DNA from 3 places in the Streptomyces sp. NPDC059256 genome. Region 1 is predicted to be linked to each of the others. Evidence: riboswitches for the same ligand, from Rfam matches in the RefSeq annotation. Region 1 holds a riboswitch; each other region holds the start of a gene.
The links. A riboswitch is a leader RNA that binds a small molecule or an ion and turns the genes downstream of it on or off. The one in region 1 is predicted to bind cobalamin.

Region 1 (2,863 bases):
GGCGCCAGGGTTGTCCTGGATCGCCATCATGTTTTCGAACGCGTCCTTCTGTGTCTGGGTGAAGTCCACGGTGAAGTCCGGACCCGTGCCGAGGGTGAGAACAGCCGAGTAGTCGGGCTTCCTGCTCTTGTCCTCAGGCTTCAGCAGGGTGGAGCCGTTGATCAGCGAAGGCGTGTGGGCAGTGATCTCCGGATTGAACTGTGCTTTGAGAGCTGCGTCGATCTGGGGCCAGGTGCTCAGGCCGCTGCCGGAGGATGCCACTTGGTCGGCACTCGCTCGCAGGTCGAATGCCGCATACATCGCGGCGATCTTCAGCAGGCTGCCCGAGTAGTGCTCTTCCTGCTCTCGGAGGGCCGCCCAGGGGTGATTGAGTGTGCCTTTGAACCCCGTGAGCGCAACGACGATCAGGGCCATATTGTTGACGTTGGGAGCCCCCGCGAGTGACAGCGTCTGTCGAGTGGCATTCAGGACCGACTGCATCGCTGGTTGGGCGGTCGATGCAAGCGGATTCGCGTAGGCGCCGGTGAACAGAGACATATGAGTCCTCCCGTCTCGAAGGAAGACGGGGCGCAGGGGAAGATCGTGCAGACGATGGAGACGCGATCGTTCCCACCACCACTGACTGAGCAGCGACCAACCATCATTGGCTGAGCAGGGAAGTTCGTGGTGGCGGAGTTCAGTTCACTCGCGATGGAATCACCGCAACCTCCTACGCCCAGTTTCCCATAGGCGAGGGTGATTCGCCTCTCGGCCCTGGAACTTGCGCCAGTGGTTCCGGTCGCCACGCAAGGGGAAATCGGCGAGAGTTGGTGAATCTGCGACAAGGAGTCAGTTTGCCCAGCGTCCTCAGGATGTCGTCCAACAGTTCCGCCCCGCGCTGTCGAAACAGGCGATCGATCTCGTCACCAGCCTTCTTGCGATTCCAGCGCAGACAGCGATTCCGCCCACCCGGGACCAGTGCCACTTCGTCAACTTTGCTTCACCCTCTGCACGGTGGAATCCGTTGATGGCCTGGCGGACGGTGGCGCCTGACCCCAGCAGCGCACCGAGGTCGCACACGGCGATGCGAAGGCACTGGGACCCTGCGGGCCGTTGTGCCTCGATCCCTGTGCCAAGCGGTGGACCCGGGCCCCGGGGGAAGAGCTCATCCGGCGGGAACACTTCGGCTGATCCGTCCGATCGAATGGTTGTCGTTTTGACTTGTTGTGCGGGTGGTGGTGGCCACGCGGGGAACAGGGGGAGCGAGCTGGCGTACGGCTCCGGACACGTCGGGCCGTTTCCACCCTGCTCCATCCGTGTCTCATATCACCGTCCGGAATATGGGCACTACTGTCCGACGCTGACCGATCCCTCTAGGGTGGCGGGTGCAGCTGGTTCGCTCTGCCCTCCAGGTAGGCGCGTCGTAAGAGGGAACCCGGTGGGAATCCGGGACTGCCCCGCAGCGGTGAGTGGGAACGACCGCCGTCATACGCACTGGATCCGGGCAACGGTTCTGGGAAGCGACGGCCAGTAGGTGCCCGCCGGGAGACCGGCAGGCGTGCCCGCGAGTCCGAAGACCTGCCCGCTGTCCGCGCACGACCCATTCGTACGCGGTATCCCGGTGACCTCGTGGGCGGGTTGGGGGCACCCTCAGACGTAGTCTGGGGGAGTACATATCAGGTGGACGACCGCGCCCAGTGCGCACCTTTGGTCCGCCGGATCTGTCACCCCTTCGCGTTCTCGTCCCGTCCCGGGACTGCAGGAGACATCTCGCGAAGGAGAGTTCTGTGACAGCGCAGTCCGCAGCCGCGGCAGCACGAGCCACCGTGTACGGCTACCCCCGCCAGGGGGCCCATCGGGAACTGAAAAAGGCCATCGAGGGCTACTGGAAGGGCCGTGTCACCGCAGACGCCCTCCGGGAAACAGCGGCTGGTCTTCGTCGGGAGAACTGGCAGCAGTTGTCCGACGCCGGCATCCACGAAGTACCGACCGGTGACTTCTCCTACTACGACCATGTGCTGGACACCAGCGTCATGGTCGGTGCGATCCCCGCCCGCCACCGTGAGGCCGTCACGGCGGACGCACTCGACGGCTACTTCGCCATGGCACGCGGCACCCAGGACCTTGCACCACTGGAAATGACCAAGTGGTTCGACACCAACTACCACTACCTGGTCCCCGAACTCGGACCCGACACCGTCTTCACGGCCGACTCCACCAAGCAGGTGGCCGAGTTGAAGGAAGCCCAGGCACTCGGCCTCAACGCCCGACCTGTCCTCGTCGGACCCATCACCTACCTCCTCCTGGCCAAGCCCGCGCCCGGGGTCGCAACCGACTTCGAACCGCTGACCCTGCTGGACCGGCTGCTGCCCGTCTACGCGGAGGTCCTCGCCGACCTGCGTGCGGCCGGCGCGGAATGGGTGCAACTCGACGAACCCGCCCTCGTCCAGGACCGCACCCCGGCCGACCTGAACGCTGCCGCCCGCGCCTACCGTGATCTCGGCGCGCTCACCGACCGGCCCAAGCTCCTGGTCGCCTCCTACTTCGACCGCCTCGGGCAGGCACTCTCAGTCCTCGCCAAGGCGCCCGTCGACGGCCTCGCACTCGACTTCACCGAGCGGGCCGCGGGCAACCTCGACGACCTCGCCGCCGCCGGCGGACTCCGCGGCAAGCGCCTGATCGCCGGAGTGGTCAACGGCCGTAACATCTGGATCAACGACTACGAGAAGTCCCTCGCCACCCTCGGCACCCTCCTCGGCCTCGCGGACCAGGTCGACGTGGCAGCCTCCTGCTCCCTGCTCCACGTCCCACTGGACGCCGACGCGGAAGGTGACATCGACCCGCAGATCGTTCGCTGGCTCGCCTTCGCCCGACAGAAGAGCAC
Region 2 (2,863 bases), on a different contig from region 1:
CGAACGAGACATCACCGAACTGCTTGTCCAGATCGGCGAAGATGTTGGCCCCGCCCGCCTCCTTGATCATCTCGTTGCCGACGCCCGCGCCACCCGCGGTGAACGCCGTCTTGTCCCCGCTGTCGTATACGAACACCTTGAGCGCATCGACACCGCCGAGCTTCTTGTCGACCGCACCGAGTGCCGCCTCGGCCTTCTTGACCTCGCGTTCCGCACGCTCCGGAACCCCGAATATCTTCCCGATGCCGCGTAGTTCCTCGCCGATCATCGCCATCGTCACCGGTCCCGTCGGGCACTCCTCCACATTCAGATAGGAGTCGACGCCCGCTTTGGCGAGAGCGGCCCTGCTGCGGCCCTCCTTCTCGTCGAAGGTGCTCGCGAACCCGGCGTAGGCGAAGTCCGGTTCGGCGTTCAGCAGCACCTCGAAGGACGGGTACTCCTTCGAGAGCACCTTGATCCCCCGATAGGCGTCCTGGTACTCGGGGAGGATCTTGTCGTCGAGATAGGCGGTGCCCACCATCGACTTCTCCAGACCGAGAGCGAGGAGCACTTCGGTGGCGTGCTGGTTCAGCGTCACCGCGCGCTGCGGCGGACGCTCGTACGTCGTCTTCACCCCGCAGTTGGTCACGGTGACGGGGAAGCCCTCGGTTGCGGATCCCGAGGCGGCGGGATCGTCCCGGTCGGTTGATGTGCCACCGCCGCAGCCCGCCACCAGGAAAGCGGCAGCGGCCAGCAGGGACAGGGAGCGTTTCGCCATGGTGTGGTCGGTCCTCTCACCGCGGACGCCGTTGCGCCGCGGTCGGTTGGCAGGGTTCAGCGGGGGTCGGCGGACGACGCGTCACGGACCCGCCGTGGCGGGGTGAAGGCGTACAGGCCGAGGATCTCCGGCAGCGGGGCCTCTCCGGGGCCGCCCGCGCGCACCCAGTCGACGATGTCGTCGGTCGCGGCGGGGTCGTTGACGAGGCCGAGCCAGACAGGACGGGCACCGGCGGCGCGTCCCGCAGCCGAGGGCTGGACGACGACCACATTCGCCTGGTCGCAGACGTCCAGACACTCGGAGATCCGTACCGGAAGGTCCCGGCTCAGCGCGGCGACCTGCGCCGCGTGATCGATACCGGTCACCTTCGCGCTGCCGCAGCAGCAGTCCCGGCACACGACGACCCGGCACGGCGCCGGAGCCCCGGAACGTTGCCCTTCGGGCATCCCGACTCACACTCCCCTCTGGGGAGATCCGCCCCAGTCTGTCGAGGAGGCGACCGCGTGAGTCTCCTGGCTCTCGGGTCAACGCTCGCCCCAGCCTTCCCACCCGCGTAGGGGCAGTGGTCTGTTTGGGGTTCGCTCGCCGATCACAGTGGCGGGACCGCACCGGATTCACACCGGTTTCCTCGATCCGCCGTCGCCTTTCGGCGTCATCATGACAGACGGCGCGGCCGGATCGTATGCCTGGGCCGCAGTTGCAGCGCAGGTCACACGGCGAAGCCTCGGTCGGGTGGCGCAATCCACCAACCCGACAGGTGGCCGGGGCGGCTGTCCGCCTTCCCGGTGAGAGGGGCGCGCGGAACCGGCACACATCTGCGCGATGGCATCCTCCAGCGCCTGCCCGGGCGAAAGCCTCTGCGGTGGGCCAACTCGATCCACCGGGGCAGCGGTCTGCCGGAGCTCAGGGTCAGACCGCCACGGCTGCCCGGTGGTCTGATGCTGATCAGCTTCGGGCCGCCACGGCTGCCGCGACCGTGGCCAGGATGCGATGCAGGACAGGGACCGGAATCGCCGGATTGGTGACCGCCGCGCATGCCGTGTCGCGATCGTGCAGCAGCGCGGCGAGGACGCGGGCAGGCAGCCGTGGATTGCGCAGGGCGGCCCCGCGGACGTGAGCCGCCGGGTCGTTCAGAAACCTCACCGCGTCAGCCGGTGACAGCCGGGTGTCCTCGGCCGCGCGGTGGCGCACCTCGGCCTCGGGGTCGCGAGCGAGATGTGCGACGTCGGCAGGCGTGGACTCCGGATCGTCCAGCGCCAGACGGCGCATCCGTCCATCGGGGTCGCCGACGTAGCGCAGCAGGCCAGTACGGGGGAAGTTGGGGTGGCCGCGGGGGCGGTCAGGGTGACTGAAGCTGCCGTCCCACCAGCGCCAGACCTCCAGCAGCAGCTCGGCCGGCGCGTCATCGCACGATTCGGCGAGGAACAGGCGGACCGTCTTGTCCTCGTCCCGCGCCAGACGCTCCACGACGTCCGCTGGAAGATGCCGGGCCCGGGCCACGCTTCGGCGGATGAGCGGATGGGACGACATGGCGAGGCGGCGCATCGCATCGGCGTCACCGTGCAGGCCCTTGACCCAGGGCAGAGTCTTCGACATCGACGCCAGGTCGAAGTCGTAGCGCACCGCGGCACGTTGCTCCTCGTTGAGGTCGGGCCGCAGCGCCACCGCCGAGCGGACGCCGTCGTCTCGGTCCTCCGCCAGGAGGGCGACACCGTGCGCGCTGAGCCGGGGGTTGGCGGCCAGCGCTCGGCGTACCTCCGCGTCCCCGTCCCGGACCAGCTCCGCCTCCAACTCGGTTACGAGACGACACCGTTCGAGCGCACGCCGGGGCGCCGGCAGCCCGGCCAGGACCTCGTGAGGCATGGGGACGTCATGGTGGTGGGCGAGGAGCGCCGCCGTACGCACCGAATGGTCGGAGTCGGCCAGTAGCCGTGTCCGCAGCGGAGCGGCGAGCTCTTCCCACCGGGCGCAGGCAGCCGACCGCACCCGGGGATCGGCGTCGGCCGCGAGGCGGGGGAGGTGGTGCACGGGGAGCCCGGGAAGTTCGGCGGCCTCGGCGCGGCACGGGCCGTTGAGGAGGTCGTCGTACAGGTCAGCGGCAAGTGC
Region 3 (2,863 bases), on a different contig from region 1:
GAACACGGACGGGGCGTAGGTGTAGGCGCCCTTGGCGGCGCAGCTGCGGTCCGGGGCGGTGCTCGGCGCCGGGCACACGGCTTTCGCGAGACCCGCGATCAGGTCCTGGCCGCCGAAGTCTCGCGGATCGCGCCCGACGGCCTGGGCGAGCACGGCGGTCTTGCCGATGGATCCGCCCCCGGCGTACTTGGTGCCGATCCTGGTCCAGTCGTGCACGGTGCGGCCTTCGCCGTCCTTGCCGCCAAGGTCGAGGAAGTCCACGATCCCCCGCAGCTTGCCGTTGTTGAGGCCGGTCGCGGCGAGTGCGTAGGCGCCGTCGATGGTGAGGCCGAAGTCCGCTCGGGTCGATCCGCCGCCGATGCCGTAGTACCGGCCCTGCCGGAGGTTCGTCGCGCTGGTGAGGTAGGCGACGCCTCTCTTCAGGTCCGGGCCGTCCCCGCTTCCGGAGCCCGGGGGAGTGGGCACCGGTGCTGTGGGAGTGGGAGTGGGAGTGGGAGTGGGAGTGGGAGTGGGAGTGGGAGTGGGTGGTGTGGTCGGTTCGGGCTTCTTCGTGGTGAGGTCCGCGAGGCTCGTGTCCTTGCCCGCGAGGGTGGCGATCGCGGTCGCGTACACGACCGATTCGGTGGCGCCCTCCTCGAATCCGAAGCCGCCGTCGGGGAGTTGCTGCCGGGACAGCCAGGAGACCGCGGCGTCCGCACGCACCCGGTCGCCGAGGGCCCGCAGCGCCTGGGACGCGTACGCCGTGGCGATCACACTGCCCGTGGTGGCGCCCGTGTAGCCAGGGAAGGAGCCGTTGGAGAACTGAGCCCTGCCCAGGTAGTCGCGGGCCTTGGTCACTGCCGTGCGCTGATCGCCCGCTTTGTGGAGCGCGAGGACGGCGAGACCCGTGGTGGCGGGGTCGCCGTCACAGTTCTCACCGGGGCCGATCAGGATGCTGCTGACACTGCCGTTCCGGCACTGGAGCCGAGCCAGCCTGGCCACCGTGTCCACCGGGGGCCGGACGCCGCCACGCAACAGCGCCAGCACCCCGAGTGCCTGTCCATCGGTGTACGCCGCGTTGCGGAAGTCGCCCTTGGCGGTGCAGCCGGGTGTGTGGGTGCCGGACTCCGGGCCGCTCACACAGACGTTGTCCACCAGATCGGCGAGCAGGTCGTGCCCGCCGAAGTCACGGGGGTCTGCCTCCGCCACCGCTGCGACCAGGGCGAGGCGAGCAGCTGCCGTTGCGTCCGGCGGCTCGCTCCGACCCGCCGCATAGGCGTAGGCATCGGTGGCGGATCCCAGGAAGGCGATCGTCCTGTCCAGGGTGGCACTCTTGCCGTCCGCAGCGGCGAGGGCGAAGGCGGCCTCGGTGGTGAGGAAGTGGTTGGGCGTTTCGGAGCCGTCGTCCACCACTCGCTCACCGTCCGTCAGCTTCCCCCGCACCCAGGCGGCGGCCTTGGCGATCTTCACCTCGGCCGGTGGCACGTTGGGCACCTCGGGATCGGGCCCGGGAGTGCCACCTCCCGCTCGCACTTCGTCAGGGGTGAACGTCGGTCGCCCCGTGCTGCCACCGATGTCCGTGCCGCCGAAGACCCAGGCGTCCACGTCCCCCGGCCGGGGCCTGCGGTCCATCGCCCCGTACTGGCTGTACGACCAGTCGTCGTCACCCGGTGCGGCGACCCAGTAGGACCAGTACGCGGTCGCCTGTGGCGTGAGGACGCAGTCCTCCACGGCCGGAGTCGGGTACTGCGTACCGGAGTTGAAGGATCCGTGGCCGATGCGACAGATGAACGCCGGACCGTCGTGGCCGGTTCCGGCCGTACTGAAACCAGCCTCGTGCAGCAATTCGTAGCCGGTGGTGGGAGTGGCATCGCAGCCCCGTTCCACCGCGCCGCCGAACGGCCCGAAGTCCACGGCGACCACGGCACCGGCACTCGCGGTGCACTGCGCCATCGGGTCGGCCGCGACCGGGGGAGCGTTGACGAAGGCGACACCGGTGCCGCCGAGAAGAAACACGGCCGACAACAGCGCCACCAGCGCTGTCCGCCTTCTCCGTCCGACTCTGCCCACCACGGCTCCTCACATCAGCCGTGCGACGGCCGTGGTTGAGGGGCCGCTCCCCGAGTCATCGCAGGCGGGAAGCGCCGGTCGACCACGCCGTAGTCCGCGACGGCGCTTCTCGCTGAAAAACTGTTGCTCCAGGCATTCCGACTCGCCCGGCTCCGGCCGGGCCTACGGTTGCGGGTCAGCGCCGGATTTCGACCGGCTTTCCCTGAAGTGCAGTGCGTATCAGCCGGATTGGAACATGCAGATAAAGACAGCGTCAAGGTGACCTGAATCGCAAGTGGGTGATTCCCGGCCACCGTCGTGGCCGATCTGGTGCACTCGCCACCGCTCGGGTAGCGTCCAGGGCTGCCACATGGGGGAATCCGGTGTGAACCCGGAGCTGACGCGCAGCGGTGTGGGACGGCAAGGACCGTTCCGAGCCCGAATGCCCATGCGGTGCAGCAGCGCTCGAAGCCGTACCACGCGATTGGACGACGGCCCGAACTCGCCTCGGCCGCACGGGTTTTCCGCGGTCCTGTGCGCCCGGCGCCGGCGTCCCTGTCACCACAGGAGCAGGCCATGCACCGTCCCTCGACCTCCCGCCGCCTCACCTTGGCGGTGCCCGTAGCCATCGGGCTCATCGCCCTGACCGTGCCGCTCGCGGCGGCTACCTCCACACCGGCCCAGATCGCCACCTCCAAGACCAACGGCGTCGCCTACCTCAAGTCCCTCCAGGCGGCGGACGGTTCGTACGCGGGCTCCGGACTCTCCAACGAGTGGGCCTTCAGCGCCTTCGCCGCGGCCGGTACCGCGGTTGTGGACGTGACACCCGGTGGTG

Region 2: it holds a riboswitch for cobalamin, as region 1 does, so the genes downstream of both, ACFXJL_RS32255 (hypothetical protein) here and metE (5-methyltetrahydropteroyltriglutamate--homocysteine S-methyltransferase) in region 1, are expected to answer to the same signal.
Region 3: it holds a riboswitch for cobalamin, as region 1 does, so the genes downstream of both, ACFXJL_RS28510 (prenyltransferase/squalene oxidase repeat-containing protein) here and metE (5-methyltetrahydropteroyltriglutamate--homocysteine S-methyltransferase) in region 1, are expected to answer to the same signal.

Annotation. Positions count from the first base shown of each region.
Region 1 is NZ_JBHYZO010000007.1:54,974-57,836, reverse strand. Features, by position in the region: gene ACFXJL_RS17790 (hypothetical protein) at 1-537, opposite strand, end outside; cobalamin riboswitch at 1,373-1,580, shown strand; gene metE (5-methyltetrahydropteroyltriglutamate--homocysteine S-methyltransferase) at 1,767-2,863, shown strand, end outside.
Region 2 is NZ_JBHYZO010000029.1:21,115-23,977, forward strand. Features, by position in the region: gene ACFXJL_RS32250 (ABC transporter substrate-binding protein) at 1-757, opposite strand, end outside; gene ACFXJL_RS32255 (hypothetical protein) at 814-1,203, opposite strand; cobalamin riboswitch at 1,242-1,445, opposite strand; gene ACFXJL_RS32260 (hypothetical protein) at 1,703-2,863, opposite strand, start outside.
Region 3 is NZ_JBHYZO010000020.1:38,301-41,163, reverse strand. Features, by position in the region: gene ACFXJL_RS28510 (prenyltransferase/squalene oxidase repeat-containing protein) at 1-1,932, opposite strand, end outside; cobalamin riboswitch at 2,163-2,292, opposite strand; cobalamin riboswitch at 2,354-2,499, shown strand; gene ACFXJL_RS28505 (hypothetical protein) at 2,605-2,863, shown strand, end outside.